Regions from separate parts of the Sinorhizobium sp. 7-81 genome, predicted to be linked through region 2. Evidence: riboswitches for the same ligand, from Rfam matches in the RefSeq annotation. Region 2 holds a riboswitch; the other holds the start of a gene.

Region 1 (7,383 bases), on a different contig from region 2:
GGGCATCGGCGGCGGCTTTCCTCTGGGCGCGTGCCTTTCGACCGAAGAAGCGGCCGCTGGCATGGTCACGGGGACGCACGGATCGACCTATGGCGGCAATCCGCTGGCAATGGCGGTCGGCAACGCGGTGCTCGACGTTGTTCTCGCCGACGGCTTCCTGGACCAGGTGCGCGACGTCACTCTCGTTTTCCGGCAGGGGCTCGCGTCGCTCAAGGACCGTTTTCCGGATGTGATCGAGGAAATCCGCGGGGACGGACTGATGCTCGGGATCAAGGCAAAGGTGCCCTCGGCCGATCTGTTGAAGGCAATCCGCGCGGAGAAGCTGCTTGTAGTTCCGGCCGGCGAAAACGTGCTGCGCCTGTTGCCGCCGTTGATCACCACTGCCGCCGAAGCCCGAGAAGGGCTCGCAAGGCTTGAGCGTGCCGCCGAAGCGGTCAGAAGCAACAGCGGCAATGCGGCGGCCTGAACGGCCTGACTTTCACGACAGGAATTTTGAGTGATGACCGGTACCAGACACTTTCTCGATCTTTCGGCGATGACGGCTGCCGACTTGAGGACGATCATTGACGACGCCCGCGTTCGCAAGACGGCGACCAAAGCGGGCACCGCTGAACGGCCGCTTGCCGGCAAGGTGCTCGCGATGATTTTCGAGAAGCCCTCCACCCGCACGCGCATCTCCTTTGACGTCGGCATGCGCCAGCTCGGTGGCGAGACGCTGTTTCTTTCCGGAACCGAAATGCAGCTTGGCCGGGCCGAGACGATCGGCGATACGGCAAAGGTTCTTTCGCGCTATGTCGACGCCATCATGATCCGCACGACAAATCATCGCCGGCTGTTGGAACTCGCCGAACACGCCACGGTGCCGGTTATCAATGGATTGACCGATGATACGCATCCCTGCCAGATCATGGCAGACATCATGACGTTCGAGGAGCATCGCGGGCCCGTCAAGGGCAAGACGATCGCCTGGGCGGGTGATGGCAACAACGTGCTCCATTCGCTGGTCGAAGGCTCGGCGCGTTTCGGATATCGCATGAACATGGCGGTGCCGCTCGGTTCCGAGCCGCAGGACAAGTTCCTCAACTGGGCGCGCAGCAATGGCGGTGAGATCCTGCTTTGCCATGAGGCCGAGGAGGCCGTCGCGGGAGCCAATTGCGTCGTCACCGACACCTGGGTATCGATGAACCAGGAGCACCGCGCCCGCGGCCACAATGTTTTCCAACCCTACCAGGTCAATGGGGCATTGATGAAGCACGCCGCGCCGGACGCACTGTTCATGCACTGCCTGCCGGCGCACCGTGGCGAAGAGGTGACGGACGAGGTCATCGACGGCCCACAATCGGTTGTTTTCGACGAGGCGGAGAACCGGTTGCATGCACAGAAATCGATCCTTGCCTGGTGCATGGGCGTCGTCTGACGAGCGCGGTACCGGTCTTTTGACGGCATTCCGCCCTGATCCGAAGACCCGGTCGTTTGGGGTGGTCCTGGAATGGCCGGTTCGGGACCGTCGGAGACCGGAAGCCCGTGGAACCGGGGTGCCTATTGAATTTTCCGCGCTGAAACACAATTTAGGCGGCATGAGGCCGGCTCCGGTCATGCTGCCGGATAGTGGCCGCCAATCAGTCATTGTGCATTGTGAGCGCGTGCCGCGCACCGTCGGAATGCACGTGCCTTCTGGACAAATCCGATCGCGACAGGGTCAAATGAAATAACGGGCAGACTGCGCCGGGGTATCTATGTCCCCACGCGCCTCGCCCGCGATGCAAGGAGCAAGATATGACAGAAACAGCGCGGGGGCTTGGCGAGTTCGATTTTGCCGGCGACGACCATGTCGTGCCCTTCCAGGTCGAGGGGCTCGACGTGCGCGGGCGCGCCGTGCAGCTCGGCCCTATGCTCGATGCCATCCTGGAGCGGCACAGTTATCCGCTGCCGGTGGCGCGGCTGGTCGCAGAGACGGTGGTGCTGACGGTGCTGCTCGGCACGTCGCTGAAGTTCGAGGGCAAGCTGATCGTTCAGACTCAGGGCGACGGTCCGGTCGATCTCGTCGTGGCGGACTTTTCCACGCCGGACCGGGTCCGGGCCTACGCCCGTTACAGCCAGGAGGCCCTGGCCGCCGCGGAGGAGGGGGGGCGCACGCAGCCCCACGAACTCCTTGGCAGGGGCGTTCTTGCCTTCACCATCGACCAGGGCGCCCACATGCAGCGCTACCAGGGTATTGTCGAACTCGACGGTGCAACGCTCGAGGAAATCGCCGGTGTCTATTTCCGCCAGTCGGAGCAGATCCCGACCAAGGTGCGCCTTGGTGTCGCCGAGCTTCTCGATCGCGACGAAAACGGCAAGCCGCGGCACCGCTGGCGCGCCGGCGGCATGGTTGCCCAGTTCCTGCCGGACGCCCCTGAACGCATGCGCCAGCCGGACCTTCCGGGGGGCGACGGCGACGAGGGGGAGGAGACGTTCCACCTCTTTGAGGAAGATGATCTCTGGTCGGAGGCGAAGGTGATGGTCGAGACGATCGACACCGACGAGCTGACCGACCCGACCGTCGGAACGGAAAGGCTGCTCTATCGGCTGTTCCACGAACGCGGGGTCCGTGTCTATCAGCCGCAAGCTGTCTATGATCGCTGCAGCTGCTCGCGCGAGAAGATCCGCGGGGTGTTGGCGGGGCTCGACAGCGATGACATCGAAAGCAGCATCGAAGACGGCGTGATCAAGGTGACGTGCGAGTTCTGCTCCACCACCTATCGTTTCGAGGCGAGCGAGGTGCGTCCCCAGTGATGTGCCTTAGCTGATGCGTTTTGGCTACCGGGGCCGCACCCTCAGTTGAGGGTGCGGACGAGCCCGGGCGAATCAAGCGAGAAGGCGGGGATCGCCACATTGAATGTCTCCCCGTCTTCGGCCTCCATGCTGTAGTGGCCGAACATGACGCCGGAGGGGGTATCCAGTGGGCAACCGGAGGAATATTCGTAAGTGTCGCCGGGGTTGAGCAGAGGCTGCTCGCCGATCACGCCGGGGCCGCTCACTTCGTCCACCTGGCCGTTCTCGTCAGTAATGTGCCAGTAACGGGTCATCAGGCGAACCGAGATGTCGGAGTGGTTCGATATCACGATGCGGTAACCCCAGACATAGCGGCTATCGTCCGGATCCGACTGTTCTTCCAGATAATACGGTTCAACCGTGACCTCGATGTCGCGAGTCAGGGCACGATACATGTGCACACCCTATGCCAAATCTATTCGGGTATTTTACTGCAATATGGTTTCGGCAAGAATAACAGCAAGATTGCACAAGTCCCATTCAAATTAGACGGAGCCGAAATCCATGCTGGACGGTGCGGTGCGCAGGCGGCTTGATCCACTCCTTGACGGATTGGGCGTCGCTCTCGTGAAGCGGGGCGTAAAAGCCGACACTATCACGATTTTCGGCCTCGGCCTCGGACTACTGGCGGCCGGCCTCATCGGACAAGGGTTCTATCTCGCCGGCGCCGTCATGATCCTGCTCAGCCGGTTGTGCGACGGTCTCGACGGGGCGATCGCACGCGCCAGCCGCAGCACGGATTTCGGCGGTTTTCTCGATATCGTCCTCGACTTTGCATTCTACGGCGCGATACCGCTCGCCTTCATCGTTGCGGATCCGGTCGTGAACGGCCTTGCTGGCGCGTTTCTGCTTTTCTCTTTTTATGTCAACGGATCGACCTTTCTCGCCTATGCCACCATCGCCGAGAAGCGAGCAATGACGACCAGCGTGCGCGGGGCAAAGTCGCTCTATTTCACGACCGGCCTCGCCGAAGCGACCGAAACCATTATCGTCTTCCTGGCCTTCTGCCTGTTTCCCGGCTGGTTCCCGCTGCTCGCATCCTTGTTCGCGATCGTCTGTCTTTACACGGCCGTGTCGCGCATCGTTCTTGCCCGCCTCAGTTTCCCCGAGCCGCGATAAAAAACCGCCCGTGCGTGCGCGGGCGGTTTCGGAGGAGTTCCAGGAAGCGCGTATAGCGGTTTCCGTCCGGAATTGCGTCGTTTCAAAGAGTTGGATGCGGCTTGATCAGGCCTTCACGCCTTTCAAAGCACGGGCGAAATCCTCGATGAGATCCTCGCTGTCCTCGATGCCGGCGGAGAAGCGCACGGTGCCGGCGGAGATGCCGAGTTCGGCGCGTGCCTCGTCCGTCAGGTTCTTGTGCGTGGTCGTCGCCGGGTGGGTGATCAGGCTCTTGGCATCGCCGAGATTGTTGGAAATGCGGGTGATCTCCAACGCGTTCTGGAGAGCGAAGGCCGCGTCCTTGCCACCCTTGAGTTCGAAGGCGACCAGCGTCGAGCCGCCGCTCATCTGCTTGGCGATGATGTCCGCCTGCGGATGGTCCTTGCGGCCGGGATAGATGACGCGCTCGACTTGCGGCTGTTCCGCCAGGAAATCGGCAAGCCGGCGGGCGCTCTCGGTCTGCTGCTTCACGCGCAGAGGAAGCGTCTCGACGCCCTTGAGCAGGGTCCAGGCATTGAACGGTGACATCGCAGGGCCGGTATGGCGGAAATAGTCGTGCAGGTTCTCGTCGATCCATTCCTTGCTGGAAAGCACGACGCCGCCGAGGCAACGGCCTTGGCCGTCAATGTGTTTGGTGGCGGAGTAGACGACCACGTGGGCGCCGAGTTCCAGCGGCTTCTGGAAGAGAGGCGTGGCGAACACGTTGTCCACGACCAGCTTGGCGCCGATTTGATCGGCAAGCTTCGCGACGCCGGCGATGTCGATCACTTCGAGCGTCGGGTTGGTCGGGCTTTCGAGGAAGAAGACCTTGGTGTTGGGGCGAACCGCCTTCTCCCAGTTTGCGAGATCGCGGCCGTCCACCAGCGTGCACTCGACGCCGTATTTGGGGGCGAGCGTTTCCACGACCCACCGGCAGGAGCCGAACAGTGCGCGCGCGGCCACGATATGGTCGCCGGCCTTTACCTGGCAGAGGATCGCCGCGGAAACAGCCGCCATGCCCGACGCGGTGGCGCGGGCGTCTTCGGCCCCTTCGAGCATGCACATGCGCTTTTCGAACATGTCGTTGGTCGGACTGCCGTAGCGTGCGTAGATGAAGCCGTCGGTCTCGCCCTTGAAACGGGCTTCCGCCGCTTCGGAGGTTTCGTAGACGAAACCCTGTGTCAGAAAGATCGCTTCGGAGGTCTCGCCGTACTGCGAGCGGAGGGTCCCACCGTGGACGAGTTGGGTTGCCGGGCGCCAGGTCTTGCTCATGCGACAATCACTTTCAAAACAAAAAAACCGGCCGCGAAAACGGGCCGGTTTGACACCCGGCCTTTTTAGCTACTTGTTTAACGTGGCTGCAAGCCGACCGGCCAAATCACCACGGGATAAAGCTCCAATACTGCCTGGGCGTGCTTGCGTCAATTCCCGGAGTTTGGTTTTGTCTGGCAACTGGAGTGAGGATCGGAATGGCTCGCGAGACAGGAATTTTGGCCGACCGCGCAATCGCCGCGCTGTTCGCCACGAGGCGCTTGAAAAGCGAAAGACCGCTGGATGAAGATCAGATCCAGCCGGCAAGCCTCGACCTGCGCCTCGGCGCCAAGGCGTTTCGGGTCAGGGCAAGCTTCATGCCCGGTCCCGCCCATCTCGTTGCCGACAAGCTTGACCGCCTGAAACTGCATGTCATCGACCTCAGCGAGGGCGCGGTGCTCGAAACCGGCTGCGTCTATATCGTGCCGCTCATGGAGAGCCTCGCCCTGCCGGAGAACATGTCGGCCTCCGCCAATCCGAAGAGCTCGACCGGCCGCCTCGATATCTTCACCCGCGTCATCACCGACAGGGCGCAGGAATTCGACAAGATCCCGGCGGGCTATAGTGGCCCGCTCTATCTGGAAATCAGCCCACGCACCTTTCCGATCGTCGTCAGGCGCGGTTCACGCCTGTCGCAGATCCGCTTCCGCGTCGGCCAGTCGATGCTCTCCGAACAGGAGTTGCAGGCGCTGCACGAAAGCGATGTGCTCGTCGCGAGCGAGCGGCCCAACGTCACCGGCGGCGGCATCGCGCTCTCGATCGATCTCAAGGGCACCGGCCCGGACGGCCTGATCGGCTATCGCGGCAAGCACCACACCTCGGTGGTCGATGTCGACAAGAAGGCCGAGCACCCGGTCTTCGACTTCTGGGAGCCGCTTTACAGCCGAGGCCGTGACGACCTGATCCTCGATCCGGACGAATTCTACATTCTCGTCTCCCGCGAAGCCGTTCACGTTCCGCCGCTCTACGCAGCCGAGATGACGCCCTTCGATCCGCTCGTCGGCGAATTCCGCGTTCACTATGCCGGCTTCTTCGATCCGGGCTTCGGCCACGCTTCCGCCGGCGGCAGCGGCAGCCGGGCGGTGCTCGAGGTGCGCAGCCACGAAGTGCCGTTCATTCTCGAGCATGGCCAGATCGTCGGTCGCCTCGTCTACGAGCACATGATGGAGCGGCCGGAAGGTCTCTATGGCCTCGACCTCGGCTCGAACTATCAGGCGCAGGGCCTGAAGCTTTCCAAGCATTTTCGCGCCGAGTGAGCCCACGGCATGTTCCCTTGAACAGGGCCGATTGAAGAAAAACATGCGGCAATGCGCGTCTGATAAGACGCGCGGCGCTGTAAGCGCTTGACAGATCGCGGCCGTTGATGAAATTTCCGCTTCTATCGCGGGTGTAGTTCAGTGGTAGAACGCCAGCTTCCCAAGCTTGATGTCGTCGGTTCGATCCCGATCACCCGCTCCACTTTTCCCTGTGGTTTTCCGACAATACTGATCGAACCGCCTTCGTGGCGCGTGCCCGTCTCGTGGAGGTTCCTGTAGCCAGTCGGGCAACATCTCGATAATCTTTCGAAAAATCAAACCGAATCCGCGTGTTCCCGGGCCGCGGCTCCAAGAATCGGATCGCAATGACGCGTGCTCTGAGTCTACGAATTTGCGTAACATTGGCGCTTTGCGCCCTGCTCGTCGTCAAACCGGTGCTTGCGCAACCACGGGATCTGCCGCTGCTTTTCGACGCCCGCGAACGTATTGCCCGACCGGACCTCACCGGGCTTGCGCGGCTTCGTTTTCTGACCACGGTCGATTTCCCGCCGTTCAACTTCATTGACCAATCGGGCAAGCTTTCCGGTTTCCACGTCGACCTCGCGCGCGAAATCTGCCGGGAACTGCTGATCGAGGACAAGTGCCAGATCCAGGCCGTGACCTACGCTGAGCTCATCCCGGCGCTTGAGCAGGGCCAGGGGGAGGCTGTCGCGGCTGGCATTGCGGTTAGCCCGGAGCTGCGCCAGCGTTTCGCTTTCTCCAGGGCTTTCATGCAGTTGCCGGCCCGCTTTGCCGTCAACACGAAGGCCGAAGAGCCCGTGGCAAGCGCGGCCGAGCTGGAAGGCAAGCCCGTCGGTGTCGTGTC
Region 2 (7,383 bases):
CCTCGAAACCCAAAACCAGAGGCGGCTGATGCCCTTCGAGCCGCAGGTCCTGGATGACCGCGCCCCAGGTAATCACCTTCGCCGTCAGGCCGCCGCCGGCGAGAGTCACGCGGTGGACCGGTTCACCGGAGGCGAGATGCCCGAAGATTTCCGTGCTCGCAGGCATTCCCATCTTATTCTCCCCTCTTGATCAACCAAAATAGCGGCGATCGATTCTGATTGGCAAACCGCATACCTTTTCTTCGGCCCCGCTCCAAGCCGGCGACAACCTGCGTCATTTCCGGCGGCGCGGCAACCCGTAAAGTCATACTTTTCCGCCGCAGGATTCCTTTGGATCCACGAACAAAATCACGCAGCAATCGAGTGCTCCAGCGACCTTCAGCGCCGCGCGTCAGACGCGCAAAGGCGCCGTAGCACTTTGAATTGCTGCATGTCCCCTTTCCTTCAGACGCGGCAGGTTGTGTAGCATGCATGTTCGAAAGTGCGCACCGAGCCGTGGGCGATTCAACGCGACAATTCCTTCGTCGCCGCCTGCAGCCCGGCAAGCGTCATCGGGAACATCCGCTCGCCGAAAAGCGCGCGGATCATGGCGATCGATTGGGTGTGGCGCCAATGCTCCTCGGGAACGGGATTGAGCCAGACGGAGCGCCGGAAATGCGCGGTGATCCGCTCAAGCCAGAGCGCGCCGGCCTCGTCGTTCCAGTGTTCGACCGAGCCGCCCGGATGGCTGATCTCGTAGGGGCTCATCGAGGCGTCGCCGACGAAGATGGCGCGGTAATCACCGCCGAAGGTGCGCAGCAGTTCGGCCGTGCGGGTGATATCGGCGCGGCGGCGGCGATTGTCCTTCCACAGCCCCTCGTAGACGCAATTGTGGAAGTAGAAATAATCCATGTGCCGGAATTCGCTGCGGACGGCCGAGAAGAGTTCCTCGACGACGCGGATATGGTCGTCCATCGATCCGCCGACATCGAAGAACATCAAGAGCTTGACCGCGTTGCGCCGCTCCGGCCGCGTTACCACATCGAGATAGCCATGCTCGGCGGTGGAGCGGATCGTGCCCGAAAGGTCGAGCTCCTCTGCAGCGCCCTCACGCACCCAGCGACGGAGACGCTTCAGCGCCACCTTGATGTTGCGCGTGCCAAGCTCGACCGTGTCGTCATAGTCCTTGAATTCGCGCCGGTCCCAGACCTTGACCGCGCGTCGATGGCGCGAACCCTCCTGGCCGATCCTCACCCCTTCCGGATTGTAGCCATAGGCGCCGAAGGGCGAGGTGCCGGCGGTACCGATCCATTTCGAGCCGCCCTGGTGACGGCCGCTCTGCTCAGCAAGCCGCTGGCGCAGCGTTTCCATCAGCTTGTCGAAACCACCGAGCGCCTCGACAAGCTTCTTCTCCTCCTCGGTCAGGTATTTCTCTGCGAGCTTTTTCAACCATTCCTCGGGAATGGTCGCTTCGCCAAATGTTTCCGACGGGGAAACCGCATCGAGCCCGGCAAAACAATGCCGGAACACCCTGTCGAACCGGTCGATATGGCGCTCGTCCTTCACGAGCGCCGCACGGGCGAGGAAATAGAAGGCCTCGACGTCGAAGATCGCGATCCCCGTCTCCATTCCTTCGATCAGCGACAGGAATTCCCGGAGCGTCACCGGGATTTTCGCGGCCTTCAATTCGAGGAAGAAGGGGATGAACATCCGGCTTCAGTCTCCCGTGCCGATCTTCTCCAACTCGTAGGGAGTCGTCTGATACATCTCGTTGATCCAGTTGCCGAAGAAGAGATGCGCGTGGCTGCGCCAGCGGTTCTGCGGCGGCAGGCTCGAGTCGTTGTGCGGGAAGTAATCGTGCGGCAACTTGATCGGCACGCCGGCATCCACGTCGCGGAAATATTCGTCCGACAAGGAGGTCGAATCATACTCCACGTGGTTGAACATGTAGAGCCGGTTGCCTTTCTTTTCGTGCACGAGGCAGACGCCCATCTCCTTCGATTCCATCAGGATCTCCAGCTCCTGCACGCGGTCGATGTCGGCTCGGCGCACCTCGGTCCAGCGCGAAACCGGAACGGCAAAATCATCGGAAAAACCGTTCAGGTAGACCGAGGACGGTTTCAGGTTCTGGTGACGGTAGACGCCGAAGGCTTTTTCCTTGAGCGTATGTTTCGGAACGCTGTGGAAATGGTAGATCGCTGCCATCGCGCCCCAGCAGACGTTCAGCGTCGAATGCACGTTCGTCTCCGTCCAGTCGAAAATGCGCCTCAGCTCCTCCCAATAGGTCACATCCTCGTACTCAAGCGTCTCGACCGGCGCGCCGGTGATGATGAAGCCGTCGAACTTGCGCCCCTTCACCTCTTCCCAGGTCTCGTAAAAGGCGAGCAGGTGATCCTCGGAGGTGTTCTTCGCCCGGTGGCCGCCGACCCGGATCAGCGACAATTCCACCTGCAGCGGCGAGGCGCCGATCAGCCGCGCCATCTGGATCTCGGTCTTGACTTTGTTCGGCATGAGATTCAGGAGCCCGATCTGAAGCGGGCGGATGTCCTGACGGATCGCCACGGTCTCGGTCATCACCCGCACGCCCTCATGCACGAGGGTTTCGAAGGCGGGTAGCGTATCGGGAATCTTGATGGGCATGGGTCCACTCGATCAATACAAAAAAACCGGCGGCGAGATGATCGCGACCGGTCCTTGGAAATCCACTTTTCCTCGGCCCTTTAGCGATTTCTTTAACGTGGCTGCAAGCCGGCCGGCCAAATCACCACGGATCGTTTGATAACGCGCCGCGTGGCACGCGGTCAATGAAAAACGATTCTACTGCATGTTTCCTTAAATCGTAGCCGATGCAGGCCTCACCCCTCGCGCCGCGCCATGAAGGCCAGCCGCTCGAAAAGATGCACATCCTGCTCGTTCTTCAAAAGCGCTCCGTGCAGCTTGGGCAGCATCGATTTTGGATCGGCACGCAGGTCCGCCGGATCGATCTCGTCGGCGACGAGCAGTCTGATCCAGTCGAGCGCTTCGGAGGTCGAGGGTTTCTTCTTCAGCCCCAGCACCTCGCGGATGCCGTAGAAGGCGGTGAGCGCAGCCGAAAGCAGCGTCTTGCGGATACCCGGATAGTGCACCTCGACGATACGGGCGAGCGTTTCGGCGTCGGGGAAGCGAATATAATGGAAGAAGCAGCGGCGCAAAAAGGCGTCCGGCAGTTCCTTCTCGTTGTTGGAGGTGATGATGACAATCGGCCGGTGCCGCGCGTGGATGGTCTCGCCGGTCTCGTAGACATGGAACTCCATCCGGTCGAGTTCCTGCAAGAGGTCGTTCGGGAACTCGATATCCGCCTTGTCGATCTCGTCGATCAGGAGCACGGTTTTCCGCGGCGCCTCGAAGGCCTGCCAGAGCTTGCCTTTGCGGATGTAGTTCTTCACGTCGTTGACGCGGGCATCGCCGAGCTGGCTGTCGCGCAGCCGCGAGACGGCATCATATTCGTAAAGCCCTTGCTGCGCCTTGGTCGTCGACTTGACGTTCCACTCGATGAGCTCGAGGCCGAGGGCGGCGGCGATCTGGCGGGCGAGTTCGGTCTTGCCGGTGCCTGGCTCGCCCTTGACGAGTAGCGGACGCTCCAGCCGGATTGCCGCATTGACGGCGATCATCAGGTCCTTGTCGGCGATATAGTCGGCGGTGCCTTCGAACTGCATGAGCTTCTCTTCGGTCTACGCTGACCGGCGGCTGGAGAGGACCGACCTTACCCGCGAAACGCCGTGACCTCGATCTCGATCAGCATTTCCGGGCGGATGAGATCGCAGACGATCATCGTCGCCGCCGGGCGGATGTCGCCGAACACCTCGCCGAAGATCGGGAAGACCCGGTCGGCGAAGCCGGCGTCGGTGACATAGTAGTGGTTGCGCACCACGTCCGAAAGCGAGAACCCGGCCTCCTTCAAGGCGCCCTCGATCGTCCTCAGGCAATTGCGCGCCTGTTCCTCCACCGTCTCCGGCATGGCCATGGTGGCATAGTCGTAGCCGGTCGTCCCGGAGACGAAGCACCAGTCCCCTTTGACGACGGCACGCGAATAGCCTGCCGTCTTCTCGAAAGGGGAACCGGAAGAGATGAGCTTGCGCGTCATGGGCGCTGGCGCTCAGGCCCAGGGGCGCGCTACGGTGTTTTTCTGCTCGAAGCTGTCGATGGCGCTCGCCTTCTCCAGCGTCAGGCCGATGTCGTCGAGGCCGTTCAACAGGCAGTGGCGCTTGAAGGCATCGACTTCGAACTTGACCGAGCCGCCGTCCGGACCTGTGATTTCCTGCGCTTCCAGATCGATCGACAGCACGGCGTTCGAACCGCGGTTGGCGTCATCCATCAGCTTGTCGAGGTCTGCCTGGCTGACGACGATCGGCAGAATGCCGTTCTTGAAACAGTTGTTATAGAAGATGTCGGCGAACGACGTCGAAATCACGCAGCGGATGCCGAAATCGAGGAGCGCCCAAGGCGCATGTTCGCGCGAGGAGCCACAGCCGAAATTGTCGCCGGCAACGAGGATCTTGGCATTCTGATAGGCCGGCTTGTTGAGCACGAAATCCGGGTTCGGCGTGCCGTCCTCATTGTAACGGGCTTCGGCGAAAAGTCCCTTGCCGAGACCGGTGCGCTTGATCGTCTTCAGGTAATCCTTCGGAATGATCATGTCCGTGTCGATGTTGACAACGGGCAGGGGCGCAGCGACGCCGGTGAGCTTGACGAACTTTTCCATGACTTTGGCCTTCGGTTTCAGCGGAAATGTTGAAGAGCGTTTAGATCAGTTTTGCGCCGAAATGAAGGGAAATCTGCAGCGCCGCGCGTCCAATCGGACGCGCAAAGATCGCTGTAGCGCTTTGAATTGCTGCGCGTCACAGATCGATGATCGTGCCGCGTCCGTCGTTCCAGATCCGCATTTCGCGTCTTTCGCCGGTCGGGTTCGCTCGGGCGCGCGCATGCTGAGGCTTGCCATTGAGCCTGGCGGCGATGGCGCTGCCGATCGCGACGACGGCGGCGATGCCGGCCAGGGCCACGGCAAGCGAGGCGGTGAAGACGAGGGCTGCCAGCGTGATCGCAATGGCGGCGGCCGTCAGGAGAACAGAGCGGATGCTTTGCATGATGGTCACCTTTCTCCCAGCGATGTGGGGGCTGGATGCACCTCTTGCAAGAGGGAAGCCCTATATCAAATGCTACAGCGATCTTAGCGGGTCCGATTGGACGCGCGGCGCTGTAGTCGCTCGTCTTGCGCAAAAATCGAAAGGCGGGCACAACGGGATCATGACAACTCTCGACCATCATCCTGCCCGCCTGCGACGCTCCGTGCTTTGCGTTCCGGCCGACAATTCACGTGCGCTGGCAAAGGTCCGGCAACTTGCCGCCGATGCCGTGATCTTCGACCTGGAGGATGCTGTCGCTCCCGAACACAAGGGCGAAGCCCGCGAAGCGCTTGTCCGGCATCTTTCGAACAACAGACCCGACTGCGAAGTGGTCATTCGCGTCAATGCGCTGGGATCCGGCTTCGGCCAGATGGACCTCACCGCCGCGCTTGCCGCCAGCCCCGACGCGATCCTTTTGCCGAAGGTCGAAAGCCCCGCCGATATCCAGGTGGCCGTTGACTGGCTGGCGGAGAACGATGCGCCTGAAAGTCTGCGGCTCTGGGCGATGATCGAAACGCCGCGCGGCCTGCTCAATGTCGCGGCGATCGCCGAGACCGGCCGTACCTTCGGCGGCCGGCTCGATTGCTTCGTCGTCGGGCTGAACGATCTGAGAAAGGAGACGCGCGTTCCCGTGCATGCCGGCCGCACCTATCTCGTGCCCTGGCTTATGCAGGTCCTGCTCACGGCGCGCAGCAGCGGGCTTGACGCCATCGACGCGGTCTTCAACGATTTCCGCGACGCCGACGGTTTCGAGGCCGAATGCCGCCAGGGGCGTGACATGGGCTATGACGGCAAGATGCTCATCCACCCGGCGCAGATCGGTCCGGCGAACGAGCACTTCGGTGTCGATCAGGCGGCGGTCGACGAGGCGCGCGCGATCATCGCGGCATTCGATCTTCCGGAAAACGCCGACAAGGGCGTGATCAATCTCCACGGCCGCATGGTCGAACGGCTGCATCTCGACCAGGCTCTGAAACTCGCCGCCAAGGCGGACATGATCGAGAAACGAAAGGCGAAACCTTGAAACTCTACCGCTTCCTCACGGGCCCCGACGACGCCTCCTTCTGCCACAAGGTGACGGCGGCATTGAACCAGGGATGGGCCCTGCACGGTCCCCCGACCTATGCCTTCAATGCCGACACCCAGCACATGCAGTGCGGCCAAGCGGTGGTCAAGGAAGTGGCAGGCAAGGACTATCACCCGGACATGAAGCTGTCGGAGCAGTAAGAGCAATCGTCGAGTGAATGGCGTCAGCCTTCAGATCGGTTGACCGGAAAGCAGGCGCGGGTCCCCCTCGCCGGCAACCCCGGCCGCCTGGCGAATGAAGAAATTCTTGAGCGACGGGAGACGATCGACGATGCCGAGGCCGACATCACGGGCGATCCTGATCGGCGTGATGTCGTTCGAGAACAGCCGGTTCAGGACATCCGTCGTCACCCCCATGCGGAAGGTATCGAAACGCCGCCAGCTCTGGTAGCGCTCGAGGACCGCGAGCGACCCGATATCGAGGCCCAGGCGGTCCGCGTCGACGATCGTTTCCGCGAGCGCCGCCACATCCTTGAAGCCGAGATTGAGTCCCTGCCCGGAAATCGGATGAATGCCGTGAGCAGCGTCGCCCGCAAGCGCGAAGCGTGGCGCGACGAAGTCGCGGGCAAGCGTCAGGCCAAGCGGAAACGCCCTGCGGCCGCCGACGACCTTGAGGTGGCCGAGCTTGTGGCCGAAGCGGCGCTCGAGCTCTTCCTCGAAGAGGAAATCGTCGGCCTTGACGAGGCGTTCGGCATCGAAGGTGCTCTCGGTCCAGACAAGCGACGAACGGTTGTTTTTGAGCGGCAGCGTGGCGAAGGGACCGGCGGGCAGGAAATGCTCCTCGGCCGTGCCCTCGTGGGGACGCTCGTGCTCGACGGTGGTCACGATGCCCGACTGGCCGTAATCGAACTCGACCACCTTGATGCCGGCAGCCTCGCGCAGCTTGGAGCGAACGCCGTCGCAGGCGACCAGAAGCCGCGTCTCGATTGTTTCACCACCGCCGAGCGTGACCACGACCGCGTGCTCGCCACTCTTGAAGCTCTCGACCATCGTCGATTGCCGGATGGAAACGCCAAGATCGCTGCAGGCGGTGCGCAGCGCGCCGACCATCGCCGTGTTCGGCACCATATGGGCGAAGGGGCGTCCGTCGCCACCGTCGCCCTCGAAGGTGAGGAAAACCGGGCGCACCGGATCGGCCGCTTTGGAATCGGTGATC

The links. Region 2 has a riboswitch for S-adenosylmethionine ahead of metA (homoserine O-succinyltransferase). Riboswitches for the same ligand answer to the same signal wherever they lie in the genome.
Region 1: it holds a riboswitch for S-adenosylmethionine, as region 2 does, so the genes downstream of both, QN224_RS02340 (O-succinylhomoserine sulfhydrylase) here and metA (homoserine O-succinyltransferase) in region 2, are expected to answer to the same signal.

The regions. Positions count from the first base shown of each region.
Region 1 covers NZ_JASKLT010000001.1:478,851-486,233, forward strand. The annotation lists gene QN224_RS02315 (aspartate aminotransferase family protein) at 1-466, shown strand, start outside; gene argF (ornithine carbamoyltransferase) at 500-1,417, shown strand; gene QN224_RS02325 (Hsp33 family molecular chaperone) at 1,777-2,775, shown strand; gene apaG (Co2+/Mg2+ efflux protein ApaG) at 2,817-3,209, opposite strand; gene QN224_RS02335 (CDP-alcohol phosphatidyltransferase family protein) at 3,319-3,933, shown strand; gene QN224_RS02340 (O-succinylhomoserine sulfhydrylase) at 4,039-5,223, opposite strand; SAM riboswitch at 5,268-5,346, opposite strand; gene QN224_RS02345 (2'-deoxycytidine 5'-triphosphate deaminase) at 5,421-6,518, shown strand; tRNA gene QN224_RS02350 (tRNA-Gly) at 6,646-6,720, shown strand; gene QN224_RS02355 (transporter substrate-binding domain-containing protein) at 6,884-7,383, shown strand, end outside.
Region 2 covers NZ_JASKLT010000005.1:259,157-266,539, reverse strand. The annotation lists gene QN224_RS19135 (aldose epimerase family protein) at 1-166, opposite strand, end outside; gene QN224_RS19130 (VWA domain-containing protein) at 505-1,689, opposite strand; gene metA (homoserine O-succinyltransferase) at 1,696-2,619, opposite strand; SAM riboswitch at 2,680-2,757, opposite strand; gene QN224_RS19120 (MoxR family ATPase) at 2,835-3,674, opposite strand; gene QN224_RS19115 (RidA family protein) at 3,722-4,102, opposite strand; gene leuD (3-isopropylmalate dehydratase small subunit) at 4,115-4,720, opposite strand; gene QN224_RS19105 (hypothetical protein) at 4,857-5,102, opposite strand; gene QN224_RS19100 (CoA ester lyase) at 5,263-6,165, shown strand; gene QN224_RS19095 (DUF1737 domain-containing protein) at 6,162-6,368, shown strand; gene QN224_RS19090 (ubiquinone biosynthesis hydroxylase) at 6,399-7,383, opposite strand, start outside.